DNA from 2 places in the Siminovitchia fortis genome. Region 2 is predicted to be linked to the other one. Evidence: predicted binding sites of a transcription regulator. Region 2 holds the regulator's gene; the other holds the start of a gene.
The links. The regulator NrdR, encoded in region 2, represses ribonucleotide reductase genes. The targets are predictions, from matches to a motif close to AACACNATATATNGTGTT.

Region 1: a site for NrdR is predicted at 2,338-2,355, ahead of FS666_RS00585 (vitamin B12-dependent ribonucleotide reductase). Genes of this name have one in related genera too.

The regions. Positions count from the first base shown of each region.
Region 1 is NZ_VEKZ01000001.1:104,889-117,027, forward strand. It holds gene FS666_RS00585 (vitamin B12-dependent ribonucleotide reductase) at 1-2,236, opposite strand, end outside; gene FS666_RS00590 (rhodanese-like domain-containing protein) at 2,658-3,038, shown strand; gene gcvPB (aminomethyl-transferring glycine dehydrogenase subunit GcvPB) at 3,086-4,546, opposite strand; gene gcvPA (aminomethyl-transferring glycine dehydrogenase subunit GcvPA) at 4,543-5,886, opposite strand; gene gcvT (glycine cleavage system aminomethyltransferase GcvT) at 5,908-7,014, opposite strand; glycine riboswitch at 7,188-7,280, opposite strand; gene FS666_RS00610 (DEAD/DEAH box helicase) at 7,416-9,107, shown strand; gene FS666_RS00615 (YqhG family protein) at 9,076-9,870, shown strand; gene FS666_RS00620 (YqzE family protein) at 9,856-10,065, opposite strand; gene FS666_RS00625 (hypothetical protein) at 10,121-10,411, opposite strand; gene comGF (competence type IV pilus minor pilin ComGF) at 10,423-10,917, opposite strand; gene FS666_RS00635 (type II secretion system protein) at 10,889-11,197, opposite strand; gene comGD (competence type IV pilus minor pilin ComGD) at 11,184-11,633, opposite strand; gene comGC (competence type IV pilus major pilin ComGC) at 11,635-11,958, opposite strand; gene comGB (competence type IV pilus assembly protein ComGB) at 11,979-12,139, opposite strand, start outside.
Region 2 is NZ_VEKZ01000055.1:10,340-22,478, reverse strand. It holds gene polA (DNA polymerase I) at 1-751, shown strand, start outside; gene mutM (DNA-formamidopyrimidine glycosylase) at 971-1,801, shown strand; gene ytaF (sporulation membrane protein YtaF) at 1,879-2,511, shown strand; gene coaE (dephospho-CoA kinase) at 2,529-3,131, shown strand; gene FS666_RS15230 (glyceraldehyde-3-phosphate dehydrogenase) at 3,276-4,304, shown strand; gene lepB (signal peptidase I) at 4,374-4,922, opposite strand; gene nrdR (transcriptional regulator NrdR) at 5,105-5,560, shown strand; gene FS666_RS15215 (replication initiation and membrane attachment family protein) at 5,577-7,010, shown strand; gene dnaI (primosomal protein DnaI) at 6,994-7,929, shown strand; gene FS666_RS19885 (hypothetical protein) at 7,986-8,147, opposite strand; gene FS666_RS15205 (putative sporulation protein YtxC) at 8,458-9,255, shown strand; T-box leader at 9,315-9,541, shown strand; gene thrS (threonine--tRNA ligase) at 9,590-11,539, shown strand; gene FS666_RS15195 (YusW family protein) at 11,826-12,139, opposite strand, start outside.

The DNA of each region.
Region 1 (12,139 bases), on a different contig from region 2:
CTGAGTATCCTTTCGGCGCATTGACCGTTTTTGAGATGGAGCTGTCAATCCATCTCTGGATGACACACTGTACATCAGCGTGGGCTTCAGGAGACAGTTCCATTGCTGTTACAAACCAATGCGGCAGGCGGTCCTCTTCCGCCTCTGGATGCTCCTTCAGGTAATCCTGTACAATATCAGCCTTGACTTCGATAAATTTTCCGAGCCTTCCGCTTCTGTAATAAGTGAAGGAGAAATATGGCTCAAGGCCTGTTGAACACCCGATCATCGTTCCTGTGGAACCCGTTGGCGCCACTGTCAACAGATGTGAATTCCGGATTCCGTGTTTCTTGATTGCTTCATGGATATCTTCCGGCATGCCCTTCATGTAGCCGGTTTGGGTGAATGCTTCACGAAGTTTCGCTGTTTCATCCTCGTTTTTCCCATTTAAAAACGGGAAACTTCCCTTTTCTTTTGCGAGTTCCACCGATTCGCGATAGGCAGTTGTAGCGATCACTTCAAACACTTTGTCAACAAGCTCATTGCCTTCCTGCGAACCGTATTCTTTCTCGCAGTAAATAAGCAGATCCGCCAATCCCATGACACCAAGGCCGACACGGCGCTCTCCAAGTGCCTGCTTTTTATTTTCTTCGAGAAAATACGGCGTTGCATCTATGACATTATCCTGCATCCGGACGCCTACCTTGACCGTTTGCTTTAATCGTTCAAAGTCGACTGTCTTATTTTCACGGTCGGCCATCCGGGCCAGGTTGACGGCTGCAAGATTACATACGGAATATGGGGCCAGCGGCTGTTCGCCGCATGGGTTAGTTGCCACAACTTTTTGGCCGTAGCTTCTCGCATTTGTCATTTCATTGGCATTGTCAATAAAGAATATTCCGGGCTCAGCAGAATAGGTCGCGCAAATATTGATGAGATTCCAAAGCTCTTTCGCTTTGATCTTTCTATAAGTCCTGACTTTGTAGCCAAGCTTTTTCCATTCGCGCACATCGCCGACTTCATGCCATTTCTCATTATACGCCTTCATTTCTTCTTCGCTGTAATTTTCAACATCAGGGAAGCAAAGCTCGTACTCGCCGTCATTTTCAACAGCGTCCATGAATTCCTTTGTAATGCAGACAGAAATATTGGCTCCAGTTAAAAATTCAGGATTATGGACGGAGTATGTGCCGCCTTCCTTCAGCTTCTCTTCTGCGTTGCGGAATATTTCTTCGCTGAATCCGCCATATCCCGGCATTGTCCGGTAATTAAGCACTCCCTGGTACATTGCTTCTTCCGCCTGCGTCAACGGAGTAAATTTCAGTTTATCCTTTGCATGCTTTTTGATGATTGGATCGTTTGTATTCTCGATTAAAAAGCGCAAAATTCTTGGATTCTGCATTTTGGAAATGATGAATTCCACGATATCCGGATGCCAGGACGCGAGCATGATCATTTGGGCTCCGCGGCGGGATCCGCCCTGTTCGACCAGATGCGTAAGCTTTGCAATATCGTCGAGCCAGGATACGGAGCCTGATGACTTACCATTGACGCCCCGTGCAAGTGTATTGCGCGGCCGTAAAGTGGAACCGTTCGTACCGACGCCTCCGCCGCGGCTCATAATTTCCATCACTTGTTTTCTGTGCTCAGAGATGCCTTCGCGTGAATCCGCCACAAAAGGCATAACATAGCAGTTAAAATAAGTGACGTCGGTTCCTGCACCGGCTCCATAGAGCACCCTGCCGGCCGGAACAAAATTCAAATTGACAAGCTCTTCATAGAACTTCTGAAACCATTCCTGTCTCTTCTCTTCCGTTTTTTCAACTGAAGCAAGGCCTGTTGCATTTCTTTTGGCAATCTGCTCATAAAAGACTTCTAGCGGCTTCTCAATGATGTCGAGCGGGCGGACAATGACTCCTGTTTCCCTCTCTTTCTCGTCTTCCAGCGCAGTAAGGAATTCTTCTTCGACGATAACAGCTGCATTTTTTTCTTCCCAGTCGATTGATTTGATGAATCCGAGCCCTCTTGCCGGAAATTTGGGATCTTCTTTTATGGTCAAAACGACGAAGTCACCGACAGACAGAGTGATTTTTTCCGTATCCTTATATGCATATCGGTCAATCATGACAAGCCGTGAAACGCCTTTTTGGGTGAGTTTCATGTCGGGTGTAATCGGATGTACATGTTTGAATAATTGGATGTCCTCATTGAGCCTCTCTATGTTTAAGCTCGGTTTTTTCGTAAATGCAACAGACATTTTGCCAACTCCTTTATAAAAACGATTTGAAGAATGTTTACTGTTTGTATGTATCTGTCATTGATAAGTTACCATATTTATATCCCGAAAATCAATCCTTAAACACAATATATTGATTTTTATTTAAAATAACTATACTATATGTTGTGTTTTCAGAAATAATTGATAACGATTTGTCAAATCTCCAAATGCGAGGATTTGAAAGCAAAACAAAGCGATTGCAGGAAATTCTTCCATAAACCGATTTTTTTCAACAATTTTAGACTTTTTCTTTAATTGACAGATTAACCGGATTATACATCCCGTATGGACGCTTCCGGCCTTCATTTTTCCAAGGGGAAAGTACGGAGAAAACCTTTGATTCATTGTACTGTGCCGAATATAATAGAATTAGGGTATATACTAGAAAGGGGCTTTTACATTGTCATTGCTTTATACACTGCTTATTATTTTGGGGGCTGTTATTGTATTTTCCTTGTATAATTATTTTCAGCAGAAAAAAATTTTAAAGACGCTGAACCAAGATGACTTCCGAGCCGGATATAGAAAAGCGCAGTTGATTGATGTCCGGGAGCAAAAAGAATATGAGGGAGGGCATATACTTGGCGCGCGCAATATCCCCATGTCTCAATTAAAAATGAGAATGAAAGAGATCAGGAAAGATAAACCTGTTTATTTATATTGCCAAAGCGGGTTGCGAAGCGGCAGGGCTGCCCAGCAGCTGTACAGGAAAGGTTACCGCCAGCTCTATCATTTGCAGGGCGGATTTAAACAATGGACCGGAAAAATAAAGAGCAAATAAAAAGAAAACTGGAAACAGCCTCTTCGATCATGAAGAGGCTGTTCTCTTTATTCTTTACTATAACGCAGAACCGGCTTTCTGGCCGCCTGTGTTTCATCCATTCTTTTAACGATTGTACTGTGGGGTGCTTCCTGGACAATTCCAGGATTTTCTTCGGCTTCCTTGGCAATTTGGATCATCGCATCGATAAATCCGTCAAGCGTTTCTTTCGATTCCGTCTCGGTCGGCTCGAACATCATGCACTCTTCCACATTGAGCGGGAAATAAATGGTTGGCGGATGGTAGCCGAAATCAAGCAGGCGCTTGGCGATGTCCAATGTTCTGACCCCAAGTTTTTTCTGGCGGGATCCGCTTAGCACAAATTCATGCTTACAGTGCGTGTCATACGGCAAATCGTAATATGGAGCAAGTTTTCTCATCATATAGTTCGCATTCAAAACGGCATATTCCGTTACGGCTTTAAGCCCGTCGGGACCCATTGAACGAATGTAGGTATAAGCCCTCACATTAATGCCAAAGTTTCCGTAATACGGCTTTACCCTTCCGATGGCGTTCGGCCTGTCATAGTCGATGATAAACTGATCATCTTTTTTCGTGATGACCGGCTTTGGAAGAAATGGAATCAAATCTTTTTTCACGCCGACCGGGCCTGATCCGGGCCCGCCGCCCCCATGCGGACCGGTGAAAGTTTTATGAAGGTTCAAATGGACAACATCAAAGCCCATGTCGCCGGGACGGGCTTTTGACATGACCGCATTCAGATTGGCACCGTCATAATAAAGCTTGCCCCCGGCTCCATGGACGATTTCTGCCATTTCGAGAATTTGTTCCTCAAACAATCCGAGGGTATTTGGATTCGTCAGCATCAATGCAGCCGTATCCGGCCCGACAAGCGACTTAAGATGCTCCAAGTCGACGAGTCCGTCTTCTCCGGAGCGGACCGTTATGGTTTCAAGCCCTGCGACAGTGGCCGATGCCGGATTGGTTCCGTGGGCGGAATCCGGTACGATGACCTTTGTCCTGTCCGTATCACCGTTCGCTTCATGGAAAGCCCTGATCATCATGAGGCCGGTCCACTCACCATGGGCTCCTGCAGCGGTTTGCAGAGTGACTTCGTCCATACCTGTAATTTCTTTCAAATGTTCCTGCAAATCATACATCAGTTCCAAAGCACCCTGTACAGATGACTCAGGCTGAAGTGGGTGTATGTGGGCAAAGCCCGGAAAGCGGGCGACAGCTTCATTGATCTTTGGATTGTATTTCATCGTACATGAACCGAGCGGATAAAATCCTGAGTCAATTCCATGATTATGGGTCGACAGCTCGGTATAATGCCTCATGATATCCAATTCGGAAACCTCGGGCAAATCAGGCTCCTCTTCCCTCAAATATCCTGATGGGATGCATTGCTCAATATCGGCTTCAGGAACGTCGAGGCCGGGCAGACTGTACCCTATACGCCCGGGTGTGGATTTTTCAAATATTAACGGCATAACCACTTCACTCATTGATGATCCCCCAATTCTGTAATAAATTGATCGATCTCTTCTTTTGTCCGCAGCTCTGTTACTGCAATAAGCATATGGTTTTCAAGCTCCGGATAATCGCGCCCAAGATCATAACCGCCGATGATGCCTTTTTCAAGAAGACTTTCATTCACCTCATGGACCGGTTTGTTAAGCTTCACAACGAATTCGTTGAAGTGGTACCCATCCAGAGGAAGATCAAATCCTTTTTTCCTGAAAGCTTCTTTCGCATAATGCGTTTTCTGAATATTTTGGGCGGACATCTCTTTGACGCCTTTTTTTCCTAATGCGGTCATCGCCACAGATGCGGCCAACGCATTCAGCGCCTGGTTCGAGCAAATATTGGAAGTGGCTTTGTCTCTGCGGATGTGCTGCTCCCGTGCCTGCAGCGTCAAAACAAAACCTCTTTTTCCTTCCTCGTCCACTGTTTGTCCCACCAGTCTTCCCGGTACTTTTCTCATCAATTTTTTCGATACGGCAAAATATCCGCAATGCGGTCCGCCAAATGCTGCCGGTATCCCAAATGGCTGGGCATCACCTATGACAATATCTGCGCCAAGGCTTCCCGGAGAGGCAAGAATGCCGAGCGCCAGAGGATTGCTGGATACGACGAATTGCGCTTTTACATCATGTACAAGCGGTTCAATGTCCTTCAATGGCTCAATGAGACCAAAAAAATTCGGATATTGGACAACGACAGCAGCAACGTCTTTGTCGAGTTCGGACTTCAAGGCTTCCATGTCTGTCAAGCCATCCTTGTACGGGATTTCAACCACGTCGATATGCTGACCCTTAGCATAAGTTTTCAATACTTCCCGGGATTCGGGATGCACGGTTTGCGATACAAGCACTTTTTTGCGTCTTGTATGCCCGGCGCTCAGCATCGCCGCTTCGGCAAGAGCAGTGCCGCCGTCGTACATCGACGAATTGGCCACGTCCATTCCGGTAAGTTCACAAATCATTGTCTGGAATTCAAAGATAGCCTGCAGTTCACCCTGAGAAATTTCCGGCTGGTACGGAGTATAGGCTGTATAAAATTCCGACCGGGATATTACATGGTCTACAATTACCGGGATATAGTGATCGTATACCCCTGCCCCAAGGAAGCTTGTATTGTTTATCAAATCGGCATTTTGGGCTGCAAGTCCTGCAAGCTCTTTCATTAATGCCGTTTCTGATTTTGCTTGTTTTATATTGTATTCGCCTTTGAACCGGACCTTTTCCGGAATATCGGAAAACAGCTCATCAATTGAATCCGCTCCGATCGCCTCCAGCATCTCTTTTTTATCCTGCTCTGTCATGGGCAGATAACGATGTTTGATCATGTTCCATTCTCCTCCATCCTACTTTTTTGGGCGCTTATAAAACGGTGTCTGAATGATTTTTGCTTTCAGGCGTTTTTTACGAACTTCTATTTCCACTTCATTTCCCTCTTCATTATAGTCAGCGCCGATTAAAACAAGGCCGATATTTTTCTTCAATGTGGGAGATTGTGTTCCGGAGGTGACATAGCCAATTTCCTTATCGCCCGAAAAAACCCTGTAGCCGTTTCTCGGGATCCCCCGGTCGATCATTTCAACTCCTGCAATCCTTCTTTCCACACCTTGTTCCTTTTGCCTTTTCAAAGCCTCTTTGCCGATAAAATCGGCCTCTTTATTCAACTTGACGGCAAAACCAATTCCCGCTTCCAATGGTGTGATTTCAGGTGAAAGTTCCTGTCCGTACAATGGAAGCGCCGCTTCAAACCGCAGTGTATCCCTGGCTCCCAAACCGCACGGTACAAGCCCTTCATCCTTGCCTATTTCTAAAAGGGTTCTCCACAATTTCTCCGCATCATCCGCTTGGCAATAGATCTCGAATCCATCCTCGCCTGTATATCCCGTACGGGAAACCAATGCATGGGCACCGTCCAGTTCCACATCATGCCTGAATTTGAAAAAACCGATGTCATCCAAATTTGTATTTTTCGAAAGCTTCTGCAGGATTGACTGGGCTTTCGGACCCTGGATGGCGATCAATGCATATTGGTCCGAAACATTTTCAACGCTGACGCCTTCAGGTGCATGTTGCTTTAACCATTCATAGTCTTTTTCGGTATTTGCAGCGTTGACGACGAGGAAATATTCTTCTTCACTCAGCTTGTATACAAGCAGATCATCAACCACACCGCCATTTTCATAACACATCGCCGTATAGAGGGCGCCTCCGTCTTTAAGCCTGGAAAAATCGTTCGTCATCATTTTTTGCAGAAAGTCGAGACTGTTTTTCCCCTTGACAATGATTTCACCCATATGGGATACATCGAAAATACCGGCATTCTTTCTTACTGCCTCATGCTCTTCTTTAATGCCGGAAAATTGGACCGGCATGTCCCAACCGCCAAAATCGATTGTCTTGGCCCCATATTCTTTATACAAAGGATATAATGGGGTCTTCTTTAATTCGGACATTGTTTTTACATTCCTCCTTGGATTTTAGTTTGCTGCTGTGCAGTATAAGGGCATAAAAAAAGACAGAAAAGCCCCGTAAAAGGTTTCTCTGTCTTGGCACCTGAAAGTTTGACCGGGTGCGTTCCGGCTTTCCCCTTTGGTGGCTCCACTGCGTGGAACACTCTCCAGAGCTGCGTCGGACAAGAGTCTTTTTGCCTGAGAGATTCGCGGGATTTGCTTGCTCCTTCGGCGCTGTTTTATGTCACAGTCTCTCCTCTTGCCTTCATTCGCCTATATTCTTTTCAAGAATGGTTATACTAAAAAATATGTATATGGCTTTCATGGCTTTCTGTCACTTGTATCGTATCATTCTTTGCCATACTTTTCAAATTTTTTCTGATAAATCTTCGGGAGGTTCTATCATGTCTGTTACAGTCAACTTCAACCGGAATTGGATGCCCGGTTTTTTGGACCGGTTTGAAAAGGACGGGCCATGGGCGGACCAAAAGCTGTTTAATCTGTCTTTGACAGCAGAAAAGCATCTTCTTGTTCCCGATTTCGAAGGGCTCGTGGCACCAAAGCACCTGCCGGAATTAACCCTTCTGCCTCATCAGAAAGAAACTGCTGCAAGAGTGATAGAGGACATGAATGGAAAAGCCATATTGGCAGATGAAGTGGGGCTCGGCAAAACCATCGAAGCCGGACTGGTATTAAAAGAATACATGATCAGGGGATTGGTAAAAAGAGCCCTGATTCTGGTGCCCGCATCCCTCGTTTCCCAATGGACCTTTGAATTGAATTCAAAATTTCACATACATGCCGTTGCAGCCACAAAAAGTTATGTCTGGGAACGATATGACTGTGTAGTGTCATCCATTGACACAGCGAAAAGGAGCCCCCATAAGGAAATCATCGCCGAGCAGGCCTTTGACCTGATCATTATTGACGAAGCGCATAAACTGAAGAACCATAGAACAAAAAATTATGAGTTTGTGCAGTCTCTTAAAAAGAAATTTTGCCTTTTGCTGACGGCAACGCCCATCCAGAATAAAATCGAAGAAATCTTTTACCTTGTCTCTTTGTTAAAGCCGGGCCATCTTGGAAGCCAATCAAGCTTTTTGGAGAAGTATAAAAATAAAAGGCTGTCAGCCAAAGAAAATGAACATTTAAAGAGCCTGGTAAATAAAGTGATGATCCGGAACAGGAGGGTTGATACCGGCATTGAATGGACCAAGCGCCATGTCGAGACGATTCCGATTCATTTCAACAATGAGGAAAAGGATCTGTATGAATCCATCGGCCTTCTGCGCCAAACTGATATCCCCATGCCTGCATTTTCGATCATGACGCTCCAGCGGGAAGCATGCAGCAGCAGGGAAGCCGTTTTTTTCACTTTAAAAAACATGCTGCAAAAAGAAAATCCGTCAGCCCAATACATGAAATGCATACAATTGATTCAGCAAAAGATCGATGCGGTCACTCGAAATTCCAAAGCGGAAAAAGCCTTGGAATTGATCAAAAAAATTGATGATAAAGTGATCATTTTTACCGAATATAGAGCAACACAATTATATCTGCAGTGGTTCCTTCAGCAGCACGGGATAAAGTCCGTCCCCTTTCGCGGCGGTTTTAAACGAAGCAAAAAAGACTGGATGAGGGATTTATTCAAGAACCAAGTGCAAGTGCTTATAGCAACAGAGGCAGGCGGCGAGGGAATCAACCTCCAGTTTTGCAGCCATGTCATCAACTACGACTTGCCCTGGAATCCCATGAGGCTGGAACAGCGGATCGGTCGCGTTCATCGCCTTGGGCAGAAAGACGATGTCCATATTTATAATTTCGCTGTAAAAAACACAATTGAAGAGCATATTGTAAACTTACTTACGAACAAAATAAAGCTGTTTGAACGGGTTGTGGGAGAGCTTGATGACATTTTGGCCAAGTTGGACGGCGGAAGCATTGAGGAGCATATGATGGATATTTTCAAAACTTCGAGGTCAGAGGGAGAAATGAAAGTGAAAATGGCCAATCTCGCAGCAATGATTGAATTTGCCGATACGATAAGAAAGGAAGATGCAGCAGATGCTTCAACGGGAAATACATCAATATCTTGAACAGTTTTTTATGGCAACCGGCTGTACAATCGAGGAAAACGGCCAAGGATTTCTGACTGTACAGCTGACGGTTGAAATGGATAAAGAACTGATGAACCGCCCCTTTTATTGGACATATCTCGAAAAAACAGGCGGTATTCCGAACCCGATGAAGGTCACTTTCATTACGGACCAGGAAAAAGCACCGCCGGATGTGAAAGGGGAATTCGTCCATTTCGGCGCGCCGCGGCTTCATCAGCTCTTTGAAACCGCAAGAAAATTGGCGGCGTATATCCGCCTTTACGAAAGGCCCGTGATGCAGACAGGACAAAACGTTGCGCTCCATCCATGGCTTAATGTAAATATGAAAATATCATACTGCTCCGACAGAAAGAAAGATGTTTTCAGATCTTTCGGCCTCAATTTAATCAATGGAAATCTGATTGAATCGTTTGACGAAAAAATGAACAGTATTGTACTTTCGCCCAAAATACCGGACTATTGTTTTACTATTTCCCCGATCATCATGCCTGTCAGCGGCCTGAAAAGAATTGAGTCGTATTTGACAAGCGAAGTGCAAAGCAAGGATCACCCTTGGGCAGATGCCGCCATGAAAAGATGGGAGGAAGATTCACGGCTGCTGGATCATTTCTATGAAGGCGTGGAAGAAAAGCCGGAAACTTATTTTATAGAGAAAAAAGCATTGAAAGAACAGTATAGCCCTTCCGTTCATGTGGATATATTAAACGGAGGGATCTTCTACTTAAATTCATTGCCGGCTTAATTTTCCCCGAATCATCCGTCTGCTTTTTTTAAACGATATCAACAGTGAAAAGGGCACCATTCCAAACCAATTAAACAGGAATGGTGCTTTCATCTGTTTGCGTTCATACCTCTGCTTCCTTCTTTCGGATTTCGGTGTTTCCAAACGCTGGATCAGTGTCTTGGCCATATATTTCACATAATCATCCGTTGACATCTTCACACATCCCTTCATTAAGTGAAGTATGTCCAAAACAGATTAAATTGAACCCTTACGGCTCTATTTGAGATCCGGGCACAAGCCCTTCCTCTGCCAGATCACTCCCTGTTTCTTCCTTCCCGAAAAGCGTATTCTCCCCATCCTGCCGGTCTGCCTGATCTTTCATCCCTTCCTCCGCCGGGGGCTCCGAATTCTCCTTAAGCATGCGATTTTCGATTGCTGCCTGTTTTCCCGTGACGAGCTGCTGCCGGATCTCCTTTTTATAAAACTCCCGTATCTCATTTACGTAACTATATTGCGATACGTAGGACTCTGCTGCACGGCCGACAGCGAATACCGCCACCAGAATGATGATCAATGTGATGGGTAGTACGGAACCGCGTTCACTGAAAATGTTGACCCCTCCTCTCTTGGCGGCATCAGAAATCTTGCTTCTTCTTTTGTTCCGTTTAAAAATTCAACATGGATGGCAAGCATGGGTGCTTCTTCCTTCACTTCGAACTTTCTCACATTTTGCAGAACAACCTCATGCCCCTTATCCTCCACCTGTCTCCTGATATTCCAGCTGTGCCGCTCATATTTGATGGAAACCCTGTTCTTCAAAAGGTAGATTCTTTCTTTTGAACCACTTCTAAAGCTGTCGGCTGTGCGAAGCTCATCCCTTAGCTGAATGAGGAAGATATTCCATTCAAAATCTTCCTCCGGGGACAATGAACGGTCAATTGCCGAAAACCAATGGTACATGAGTGGTAAAAGTGACATAATCACAGTGATGATGAATATCGAAAAAATGGCTTCCAAAAGAGTAAATCCCGATTGCTCAGTCAACACAGTGAGTTTTTTCCTCATAGCCGACACACACTTTCCAATCTCCTTTTTCGTTCTCTTCTATGTTCAGGTCGAATACGGTATCATGCAAAATAATACGGGCACTCCCCATTGTACCGTCGGCCGCGTGCCTTTCGGCATGTTCGTACATCAGTCTGTAGGCCGTCATCTCTTTTTTCCCCTCCTTTAAATGGCCGAGCATGTTCGACATGAGCGGAAAAAAGGAGGAAGTGACAAGCAATAGAAGGCCAAGCGCAACAATACCCTCCAAAAAGGTGAAGCCATCCTCATTCCTTAACAACAAACCTCCCCCTTCCGATATGAAAAGTGAGATCAATCGGATGATCGTCCAGAACGAAGTTCACGACGCCGAAATGATTGATCGTTCCGTCAGGGGTGATGTGAAACCGAAGCTGGCTCAACGAGCCCCCTGTAATTTTGACAGGGTGCGGAACGTCCCTTATGAAAAGTACCCCGCTGGACTCACCTGTGGCAGAATATCGGTTGTCCCCCTTTGAAAAACTGACGGATACCCTTTCCTTCCTATTGATAGCATGGGAATGGGCATGGTAGAGATCTGCCTTCAGCTGGGAAACGAACATCCTTTTTTGCATCCATTCCATTGCAGGATTCACAGTGATGATCCCGAAGAGAAGGACGGCTGAGACAACAGTCAGGACAATTAAAGATTCCAATAATGTGAAACCCCTGTTTGAACGCAGGATGCCCAGTGCCATTCTAATTCGACACCTCTTTTACCTCTCCGGTAGTGGTATCAATTGAAAGGGATTTGCCGTTCGGGCATTTCAAATCTTCATTTTTTAAATATCCCTCTGTTTTTAATTGCTGCACAGTGGGAATTTCTTTGTTGTCCATCCGATAAGCCTCCACCTGTCCCTGCACCATCTGTTTAAGTCCGTCGCAGCCTTTTTTATTGATATTGGAGCTATGTTTCGTAATGTTCGGCAGGGCGATCAGAAGCAATACCGTAATGACAAGGAGGACGACCATCATTTCTATAAGAGTAAAACCTTTTTCGTTTTTCCATATTAAATTTTTCATCCAAAAAACACTCTCCTTTTTCATATAGAATCAATGACTTCAAACATCGGAAGAAAAATCGAAAGGTAAATGGCAATGACAACCAAGCCGATCAAAGCGAAAACAATAGGCTGGATGACCAAAAACGCTTTCATGATTTTTTCTTCAAGCCTTTGCAGACAAAATTGGCTGTAAAACATCA
Region 2 (12,139 bases):
CATCCGTTTGGAGGAAGGACGAAAAATCCGCCAGGCCTTTATTCCTTCGCAGGAAGACTGGGTGATATTTGCCGCGGATTATTCGCAGATTGAACTCAGGGTTCTTGCCCATATTGCGGAAGACGAAAAACTGATGGAAGCCTTCAGGGAAGATATGGATATCCACACAAAAACGGCGATGGATGTTTTTCATGTCAGCAAGGATGAAGTGACATCCAATATGAGACGCCAGGCAAAAGCGGTCAACTTTGGGATCATCTATGGAATCAGCGATTACGGACTTTCACAAAACCTGGGAATTACTCGGAAAGAAGCCGGCACATTCATTGACCGGTACCTTGAGAGCTTCCCCGGTGTACGGAATTATATGAAGGACATTGTGATGGACGCCAAACAAAAAGGCTATGTATCGACACTTCTTCATAGAAGGAGGTATATCCCGGAAATTAACAGCAGGAATTTCAACATCAGAAGCTTTGCGGAACGGACTGCAATGAACACCCCGATTCAGGGAAGTGCGGCTGATATCATAAAAAAAGCAATGATCGATATGTATAAAAAGCTTGAAGAAGAAGGCTTGAAGACACGCCTTTTACTTCAGGTGCACGACGAATTGATATTTGAGGCCCCTAAAAATGAAATCGAAAAGCTGGAAAAATTGGTCCCCGACGTGATGGAACATGCGCTGGAACTCAAGGTTCCGCTGAAAGTCGATTATTCATACGGGCCGACATGGTATGATGCTAAATAGGAAAGCAGAGGTGCCTGTCCATCGACGTACAGACTGGAGCGACTTCGACGAGATAAAGGAAACACGCGAAGCAAAGCGGAGCGATGTTGACTTATCGTAGGAGAAGGAGTGAAGTCTGCTAGTCGATAGGCACCGGAGCTAGACATTGAACATACCCTTTTTTAAGGAATACTTATAAATAAATCAATCAACAAAGCTTAAACATCAGGGAGTGAGAAGATGCCGGAGTTGCCGGAAGTTGAGAATGTAAGAAGGTCGCTGCTTCAGCTGGTACAGGGGAAAACCATTCAAAGCGTTGAATCCGGCTGGCCCAAAATCATCAAGCAACCTCTTGAAGTTGAGCAATTTTATGATGCTTTGTCAGGGCAGACAATCCATGATTTACAACGAAAAGGGAAGTTTCTGATTTTCATGCTTGATGATTATTCGCTCGTTTCACATTTAAGGATGGAAGGCCATTACAGTGTGAACAAATGTGGGGACCCGGCGGATAAGCATACACATGTGACATTCAAGTTTTCCGACGGAACGGAGATGCGTTACCGGGATGTACGGAAGTTCGGGACGATGCATTTATTTAAAAAAGGTGAGGAAAATAAAGAATTGCCTTTGGCGAAGCTTGGTCCCGAGCCATTTTCACCTTTATGTTCACCGGAATATCTCAAATCGGAGTTTCAGAAAACGGAACGGATTATAAAGGCTGTACTGCTGGACCAGTCCATCGTGGCCGGGCTTGGAAATATTTACGCAGATGAGGTTTTATACAAGGCGAAAATACATCCGGAACGGAAAGCCAAAACATTGACGGAAAAAGAAATCGGGAAACTGTGCCATGAAATGGTACAGACGTTGGAAGACTCCATCTCTGCAGGAGGAAGCTCGGTCAATACTTATATGGATTCAATGGGCTTGAGCGGTTCCTACCAGGAAAGGCTTCAAGTTTATGGGCGGAACGGTGAAGCGTGCATCGACTGCGGAACCATCCTGGAAAAAACGAAAGCCGCAGGGCGCGGGACGCATTTTTGTCCAACATGCCAAAAAAATTCATAACAATTCAGCTTTTTAACCATCAGCAAGCAACCTTCATATAATAATTTATCGCAATTTGAAGGGGAAGGAGCTTGCAGATGGGCTATATATTTTCGCTTTTATTATTAGCAATTGCCATCAGTCTTGACAGCTTTGGAGCCGGATTGGCGTATGGGTTGAGGAAAATTAAGATTCCTCTAAAGTCGATTATGATTATTGCATTTTGTACCGCTTTATCGCTTGGAACGGCCATGCTTTTCGGACAGCTGATCCAAGGGTTCCTGTCTCCTGTAGCCGCCAACCGAATCGGAGGGGCGATCCTTATTGCAATCGGCGGCTGGGTTATTCTTCAGTTTATCAGATCTGAAAAGGAACAGGCGGGCCATCAGGAGAAATTGGAGTTTAAATGGGAAATCAAATCGCTTGGAATTGTCATCCATATTTTAAAAAAACCGACCAGGGCCGACTTCGATTCTTCGGGAACGGTCACAGGAGTTGAAGCATTCATGCTTGGGGCGGCGTTGTCTCTTGATGCTTTCGGAGTGGGGATCGGTGCAGCGATGCTCGGGTTCAGCCCGATCATTTTATCCGGAGCGTCAGCCTTGATGGGCGGATTGTTTTTGTCTGCAGGCATCGCTTTTGGCGGATTATTTGCCCACATGCGCGCCATACAGAAATTCACCTTTTTTCCGGGTGTACTGTTGATAGTCATCGGACTTTTAAAAATGTAAACGAAAGAGGCAGGCAAATGGCTTTTATTGTAGGATTAACAGGAGGAATTGCAAGCGGGAAAAGCACGGTTTCCAAGCTTTTGGAAAAACGGGGCTTTGCCATTGTTGACGCAGATATTGCAGCAAGAAAAGTTGTGGAGCCGGGCGAAAGGGCATATATGGACATTGTTGAGGCGTTTGGCAGCAGAGTCCTTTTGGAAGACGGAACGCTTAATCGCGCCAAACTGGGTTCGATTGTTTTTCAAAACGAAGAAGAACGAAAGAAATTAAATGCCATCGTCCACCCTGCCGTCCGGAAAAAAATGAAGGATTGGCAGGAAGAAGCAATTGAATCCGGGAAACAGACCGTTATTCTTGATATTCCCCTCCTTTATGAAAGCAAATTAACCCATCTTGTTGAAAAAACAATTGTGGTCTTTGTCAATGAAGAGACCCAATTAAAAAGGTTGATGGAAAGAAATGCTTTTACAGAGAAAGAGGCGAAATCAAGAATCGCATCCCAAATGCCTTTACGGGAAAAAGTGGAATTGGCCGATGCGGTGATCGATAACAATGGGAGCATTGAAGAAACTGAAACGCAGCTGGACCAGCTGATTGAAAAATGGAAAATGAAACCTTGAACGGGAGCGAATGGGCGCTCCCTTTTTTGGTTATTTTAACGGTAAAAGTCATCATTTTGTTCTTTCTTTTTAACTTAAATATGTTATACTATTTACGATCATATGAAATTAAGTATAACACTATATAGGGGGATCCCGGTTATTATGAAGGCTAATGTAGCAATTAATGGATTTGGCCGTATCGGCCGCATGGTTTTTAGAAAAGCGATCATGGAAGACCGTTTTAATATTGTTGCGGTCAATGCAAGCTATCCTGCTGAAACACTTGCTCATTTAATCAAATATGATACAACCCACGGCACTTTTGATGCCGATGTAAAAGCTAAAGAAAACGCTTTGGTGGTAAATGGAAAAGAGATTAAATTGTTAAGCAGCCGAAATCCTTTGGAGCTTCCTTGGGGAGAGCTCGGTATCGATATCGTCATTGAGGCTACCGGAGTATTCAATTCCCGCGACAAAGCGGCAATGCATCTTGAGGCAGGAGCGAAAAAAGTTGTTTTGACTGCTCCCGGTAAAAACGAAGATGTAACGATCGTCATGGGAGTTAACGATGGTGATTTGAATATCGATAAGCATGACATCATTTCCAATGCATCTTGTACAACAAACTGCCTGGCACCTGTGGCAAAAGTGATTGACGATGCATTTGGCATTGAAAACGGTCTGATGACAACTGTCCATGCGTATACAAACGACCAAAAGAATCTCGATAACCCGCATAAAGATTTGCGCCGGGCACGTGCATGCGCCCAATCCATCATTCCTACAACAACAGGGGCGGCAAAAGCATTGTCACTTGTATTGCCTCATCTGAAAGGTAAATTGCATGGGATGGCACTGCGTGTACCGACACCTAACGTGTCACTCGTTGACCTTGTTGTAGATGTTAGACGTCCGGTAACAGTCCAGGATGTGAATAAAGCGTTTGAAACAGCTGCAAAGGGTCCGTTAAAAGGCATTTTGTCCTTTACGACTGAGCCGCTTGTTTCTATCGATTTCAATACTAATCCGAACTCAGCCATCATCGACGGCCTTTCAACCATTGTTATGGACGAAACTAAACTGAAAGTACTTGCATGGTATGACAACGAGTGGGGATACTCCTGCCGCGTAGTAGACCTTGTCTCCTATGTAGCATCATTGCTTGATAAAAAAGAAGCAAAAGCTGGTTAATGTCAAATAAATGAAGGGACAGATCCGCGGTGGGCCTGTCCCTTTTATATTTAGTTATATAGTTCAACACTATTTTGGCAAGCCGATCTCATTCAAGGGATAAAACCGGAATTTCACTTCGCCTATCACTGAGTCATATGAAATTAGACCGAATGTGCGGCTGTCCTTACTGTTTAAACGGTTGTCCCCCATTACAAACAGCATATTATCAGGGACTTTGCTTTTCCCCGTTTTCTCAAGCAGAGAAAAGTCTTCGGTGAGGCTGTTGCTTGGACTGATTCTTTTATTTTCATCTAAATAAGGTTCTTTATACGCCTTTCCATTTATATAAAGTACATCGTTTTTCACTTCAATGCTGTCTCCTGGCAGTCCGATCACACGCTTGATGTAATGTTCATTCTCAATATCTGGCGCATCGAATACAATCACATCAAATCGCTGAATTTTGGACGTTTTACTGATGACGACTTTATCGTGATCCAGGAAGGAGGGCGACATCGACTCTCCAAAAACAGTGATGGGCGAGAAAAGAAATTGCCTGCAAATAAACGCGAGGATGATCGCAACTATGAACGATTTGGCCCACGAAATCATTTCTTTTTTTGTATTTTCCTTCATGTCTTTCCCTCCAAAAAGCTTTTTTGATATATTTACTGTATACCATTTAAACAAATATCAACAGATGTTTTTTGAAAATTATTTTTCCAAATGCTATTTTACCGGGTTTGTTTTTCTCCTTTTTCTTTCCACTTCAATTGCTGTATAATGAGGAGAAGCACTCATGAACGGAGCTGAAGAAGATGAAATGCCCTTCATGCAAGCATAATGGCACGCGTGTCGTGGATTCTAGGCCGGCAGATGAATGGAGATCAATCAGAAGAAGGCGTGAATGTGAGCGGTGCTCCTATCGTTTCACAACTTTTGAGCGTGTGGAAGAGACGCCCCTGATCGTAATCAAAAAAGAGGGGACCCGCGAAGAGTTCAGCAGAGAGAAGATTTTGCGCGGTTTAATCCGGGCCTGTGAAAAAAGGCCGGTTGCATTGGAACAGTTGGAAACAATCACCAACGAGATTGAAAGTGAACTGCGAAACATGGGACAATCTGAAGTCAATTCGGAAGCAATCGGGGAAATGGTGATGGATAAACTTGCCAAAATCGATGAGGTCGCCTATGTCCGTTTTGCCTCGGTATACAGGCAGTTCAAAGATATCAATGTATTTTTGGATGAACTGAAAGATTTAATTAAAAAAGATTAGTGAGAGTGTGTTTGGCTTGAAACAATATTGGAACGAGGTCCAGCCTATAGATAGTTTTTATGCAGCGATGAATGGCCATATTTGCGACCACGACAAGAAAGTCATCTCCTTCTTGTATCAGCCTTTGATGGGAGTTAACTGCACGAATCTGTATACGACGCTGGCTTACATGGTTGAAGAAAATCGTCTATGGTCCGAAGAGTGGAACCATTATCATCTCATGGGGTTGCTGGGCTTGAATATGGATGATATTTACCATGCGCGTTTGAAGCTGGAAGGCATGGGGCTGCTGAAGACATTCCTCAAAGAATCGGACGGTCACAGGGTTTATATTTATGAACTGCAGCCCCCGCTGTCAGCGGAACAGTTCTTTACCGACGGCATGCTGAATATTTATTTATACCAAAAGCTCGGGCAAACCCATTTTCTTAAATTAAAGAGAGCTTTTTCCGATTCAGCCATTAATAAAGAAGAATTTGCAGATGTCACCCGCTCTTTTCAGGATGTCTATACGTCCATGAGCGTTCACGCGCTGAAAAACTTCGAGGGCCAGGAACACAGCTCGCCGGACCCGGACATGAGGTATATTCACCGCGAAAAGGCGGAACCGATACATATTTCCACAGATAGCTTTAATTTTGACCTGCTCCTATCCGGCCTGACCACTGCCATGGTTCCAAGAAAAGCTTTTACTTCAGCAGTCAAGGACACTATTACCAAACTTTCTTTCTTATATTCTATTAACGAAATCGATATGCAAAAAGTTGTCCTTTCAAGTATAACGCCAGACGATAAAATTGATTTGGACGAGTTGAGAAAGGCGGCACGTGACTGGTACCAGATGGAAAATGACGATCAGCTTCCGCAGCTGGTCAATCGCCGGCAGCCCGTCATGTACCGGGAGAGTGATGGTGCAGGTTTATCAAAGGAAAGCAAACTCATTTTTTATTTGGAGACGACTTCGCCGCGGCAGCTTTTAATTGATCTGTCCGAAGGGGCTCAGCCGGCCATGTCCGATTTGACAGCGGTGGAAGAAATCATGCTGGGCCAGCAGCTTGAACCGGGGGTCATGAATGTGCTGATCCATTATGTCATGTTGAAGACAGATATGAAACTGTCAAAGAATTATATGGAGAAGATTGCTTCACATTGGGCACGCAAAAAGATCAAGACGGTAAAAGCCGCCATGGAGCTTGCAAAAAATGAACATCGGCAATATCAGACGTGGGCAAATGAAAAGAATGAACGGAGTCAAAGGCGCAAAACGCCTATCCGTACCGAAAAGCTTCCGGACTGGTTCGTTCTTCAGGAACAGGAACAACCGGAAGTGAAAACAAAAACGGCAACCGTAAAACATGATCCTGACATGGAAGAAAGAAGGCGCAAGCTGGAAGCTATCCAAAGGAAGTATCGAAAAAATGGAGGTGAAAAAGGTGGAAAGCATCAATAAAACGATGCAAAGGCTGTACCAGGCACCTGAATTCCGGAAAAGATACGAAGATTTAAAGCAGGAAGTGCTGGAGAATCCCGATATTCAGGCTTTTTTAGAGGAAAATAAGCACGCAGTCACTGATCGGATGATTGAGACCAATTTAATGAAACTGTATGAATACAAGTCCCAGACGATTAATTGCAACGATTGCCCCGGCCTTTCCGGATGTATGAATATCATGAAGGGCTATGAGCCTTCACTTGTCATTGAAAGTAATAGAATTGACATTCATTACCGCCCATGCCCTGAAAAAATCCTGGATGACGAGCGGCGGAAAACAAGGAAGCTGATCGAAAGCTTCTACATGCCGAAAGATATTCTGAATGCTTCCTTTGCCGATTTTTCATTGGACAGTGAAGGCAGGCTGGATGCGTTTGAATACGCCGAGCGGTTTACGGCCGAGTACACACAAGGAAGCAGTATGAAAGGACTTTACCTGCACGGGGAATTTGGTGTCGGCAAATCCTATTTATTGGGGGCCATCGCCAACCAATTGGCGGAAAAAGGAATTTCATCGCTGATTGTGTATGTTCCGGAGTTTCTTCGGGAAATGAAACAGTCGCTTGGGGACCAGACATTGAATGAAAAACTGGAAACGGTGAAAAAAGCACATGTCCTTATGCTTGATGATATTGGTGCAGAAGCGATGTCGAGCTGGACCAGAGATGAAATTTTGGGCTCGATCATGCAATATAGGATGCACGATCAGCTTCCCACCTTTTTTACATCGAACTTTGATTACAGCGGTTTGGAACATCATTTGACCTATACGCAAAGAGGGGAAGAGGAAAAAATGAAAGCACGGCGATTGATGGAGAGAATCAAATTCCTTTCCCTTCCCGTCAAATTGGGCGGGCCGAATCGGAGACATTTTTAAAAGTTCGGCGACGGACAGGATGTCCTAGTGCCGCCGACGCCACAGGATGTGGCGGTTTAAGGCGGCCAGCGCTTGTCGCCCCTAAGCGGGCCGCCCTTCGCTTTTCCATTGTCCAGCTCCGGGCGGCAGGGGCTCGAGGTCGCTTCGGAAAAACCAATGAAGGCAAAGAACGCTTTCAAAGGTTTTTCCTGCACCGCTTGTCGCCGATAAGCAGGCACTCTCCGCCTTTCCTTATCCTTTATCTCGTCAGGAATCGTCCAGTCTGTACGTCGCTAAACGAGCGCCTCCGCTTTTCCATTGTCCAGCTCCGGGCGGCAGGGGCTCGAGGTCGCTTCGAAAAAAACAATGAAGGCAAAGAACGCCTTCACTGTTTTTTTCTCCAGCGCTTGTCGCCCCTGAGCGGCCGCCCTCCGCTTTTCCAAGTACCCTCAAATGGGTACTTTTTTCATGTCCAAGGCATAGCCGGGACGTGCCCCCCATATACATGAATCAACGGTATGAATGTGTAAGCCAAAGGAGGGGCCCGGCATGGATATCATCCTTTTATGTGAAGAAGAAGCTGTTCAGCTGCAAACTTTTTTTCTTAAACACGGCTTGAAAGAGCCATTTGCAAAACAACAGGATGCTTTTGTTTTTTCATTGCCTGATAAAGAATACTATATGGATATGCTTGCCTATTTCATCATTCATGTGAAAAGAGGCGAATTCCTTCATAAGATACTTTCCAAAAAATTTTATTATGAAAATGAGGAAGAATGCGAGCAAATTATTGAGATTGTATCTGAAATGTGCAGCGGAAAGAGGGAAGAATTAACCGCATTGGCAGGAAAAATAAATGAATTTGAACTGGTCAGGAATGCAGTGGGGTCTCTTCTGGACTCATCAACTTCTGTACTATTTGATTCCCTTTGGACTTTCAGGCTAAAAAAATATCAGGAGACATTGATCCGATATTTGCATGTGGCCATTGATGAATACAAGATGGAGCAGGAATATCAGATGTTCATTAATATGCTGAGGGAATATTTAAAGGACCGTACGCCAATAAAGAAAATGGTGCATCTTTTAATTGATGATGAAATAACATTTTATGATGAGCATTTTCACGCCATGGAAAAAAAGCAAGTCATAGACATGGTTGACCGCCGCCTGCTTGCGATTCATCCTGTATATATCGATTCAGCCGTCATTGCACCGCTTTTATCCATGGCTCCTGAAAAAATAATTCTTTATACTCCTTACGAGGAGAAGCCGCTTGTCAGGACCCTTGTCAACATTTTTGAAGAGAGAATGGTCATCCTTCCTCCGGTCCAGAAAACCAAATAAATGAATCCTCTTGATTTTCCGCAAGCAACATTCTATAATACGTACATAATCAAATGAACCTAACAGTTATGACAAGGACAAGAGTATTCTTTTACGGTTTACAGAGAGGGAAGGCCAGCTGAAAGCTTCCTAACACGATTTGAATACTTACCGCCTTCGAACTCCGGCCATGAAATGTTAAGTAGTGGGCGGCGGACCAAATCCGTTATTTATTCTAAGTCATGAGACGGCCAAGCCGTTTTGTGAAAATTAGGGTGGAACCACGTGCTCAAAACTCGTCCCTTTCCCAGGGGCGGGTTTTTTATTTTAAATAAAAGAAGAAGGAGTAGATTGCATGTCTGAACAAATACAAATCACTTTTCCAGATGAGTCCGTCAAGGAGTTTCCTTTGGGGACTACAACGGAAGAGATTGCAGCTTCCATCAGCCCGGGTTTAAAGAAAAGTGCTGTTGCCGGAAAATTGAACGGCAAAATGATTGACCTGAGAACTCCCATCCACGAGGATTGCTCCATTGAAATCATTACTCCCGGAAGCGAAGAAGCCCTTGAAGTGCTTCGCCACAGTACAGCCCATTTAATGGCGCAGGCAGTATCAAGGCTTTATCCCGGTGTGAAGCTTGGTGTCGGGCCGGTCATTGAAAACGGATTTTATTACGATATGGATATGGAGCATTCTTTGACACCGGATGATTTGCCTGTCATTGAGAAAGAAATGAAAAAAATCATCAATGAAAACTTGGAAATCGTTCGGAAAGAGGTTACAAGGGATGAAGCGAAAAAGCTGTTCGCACATGATGAGTATAAGCAGGAACTGATTGATGCCATTCCCGCGGATGAAAAAGTGACAATCTACGAGCAAGGGGAGTTTTACGATTTATGCCGCGGCGTCCATGTCCCTTCTACCGGCAAAATCAAGTTTTTTAAATTGTTGAGCATTGCCGGTGCCTACTGGCGCGGGGACAGCAACAATAAAATGCTGCAGCGCGTATATGGAACTGCATTTTTTAAGAAAAGCGATCTTGAAGAGCATCTGAAAATGCTGGAGGAAGCGAAAGAGCGCGATCACCGCAAGCTTGGAAAAGAGCTTGGCCTGTTTACAAATTCACAAAAAGTGGGGCAGGGGCTCCCGCTTTGGCTTCCAAAAGGCGCTACAATCCGCAGGGTCATTGAGCGCTATATTGTGGATAAAGAAGTGGAGCTTGGCTACGATCATGTATATACTCCGGTTTTGGGAAGTGTCGACTTGTATAAAACAAGTGGACACTGGGACCATTATCAAGAGAATATGTTTCCTATCATGGACATGGACAATGAACAGCTTGTATTGCGTCCGATGAACTGCCCGCACCATATGATGGTGTATAAAAACGAAATTCACAGCTATCGTGAATTGCCGATCAGGATTGCAGAGCTTGGCACAATGCACCGCTATGAAATGTCCGGAGCATTGTCAGGACTCCAGCGTGTCCGCGGCATGACACTAAATGATGCTCATATTTTTGTCCGGCCTGATCAAATTAAAGACGAGTTCATCCGGGTAGTGCAGCTGATTGAAGAAGTGTACCGTGATTTTGGTATTGACGATTATTCATTCCGCCTTTCCTACCGTGATCCTGAAGATAAAGAGAAATACTATGATGATGATGAAATGTGGGAAAGAGCGCAATCCATGCTCAAAGCAGCCATGGATGAAATGAAGCTGGATTATTATGAGGCTGACGGGGAAGCGGCGTTCTACGGACCGAAGCTTGATGTCCAGGTGAAGACGGCCCTTGGCAAGGAGGAAACATTGTCAACTGTACAGTTGGACTTCCTGCTTCCTGAAAAACTTGATTTGACATATGTCGGCGAAGACGGCAAGCAGCACCGCCCGGTTGTCATTCACCGTGGAGTCGTTTCGACAATGGAACGGTTTGTCGCCTTTTTGATCGAGGAATACAAAGGGGCATTCCCAACATGGCTGGCTCCGGTCCAGGTCCAGGTGATCCCTGTATCTCCGGATGCGCATTTCGATTATGCCAAACTCGTCACTGACAAACTGAAAGCAAGTGGTTTACGTGTGGAAATGGATAAGCGCGATGAGAAAATCGGCTATAAAATCCGTGAAGCACAAATGCAGAAAATCCCTTACATGCTGGTCGTCGGAGACAACGAAGTCGAAGCCGAAGCAGTCAACGTGAGAAAATACGGAGAGAAGAAGACCGAAACAGTCCCATTGAAAGAATTCATCAACCGTATCCTGGAAGAAGCCGGGGGACAGTCCCTTAATGAGGTAACGCGTTAAAGCGGCGGGGGACAATCCCCATTAGAAAAGCGCAAGCGCCTTGCCCATCGACGCACAGACTGGAGTGCCTCCGACGAGATAAAGGAAACACGGCGAGGAACGAGCCGATGTTGACTTATCGTAGGAGGAGGCGCGAAGTCTGCTAGTCGATAGGCGCTGGAGCTAGACAACAAAAGGCTTTGTTCAAAATTTTAAAGCTAAAACATCTTATGCTTTCTTACTCAGTAAAAAATCAGGTGAAGAAGAACAGTTTCGTTTTTCTTCACCTGATTTGTTTTAAGACATCCTATTTTCTATCCTCAAATTCTTTTTTCGTTCCGTTTTTCATCGTATAGTCCAGTTCGAATTTTGTATAGTTGTCATCAAGCTGGAATGTGTCAAGGATTTGCTGGATGGCGTCTTCCTTTGTTGTGTTTTCATCGATTCTTACGTCTTGCATTAATGTGTATAATGTCTGGAATGCTTCTATTCCTTTAAGCTTCTTATCATGCACAGAGTCATTCAATTCCGCCCGGTAAGAGCCAGAACCGGCATCCTTTTCTTCATATTCAAAATCATACTCCATGTCTGGGGCATAGTCGATTTCCAAATCGAATTTCG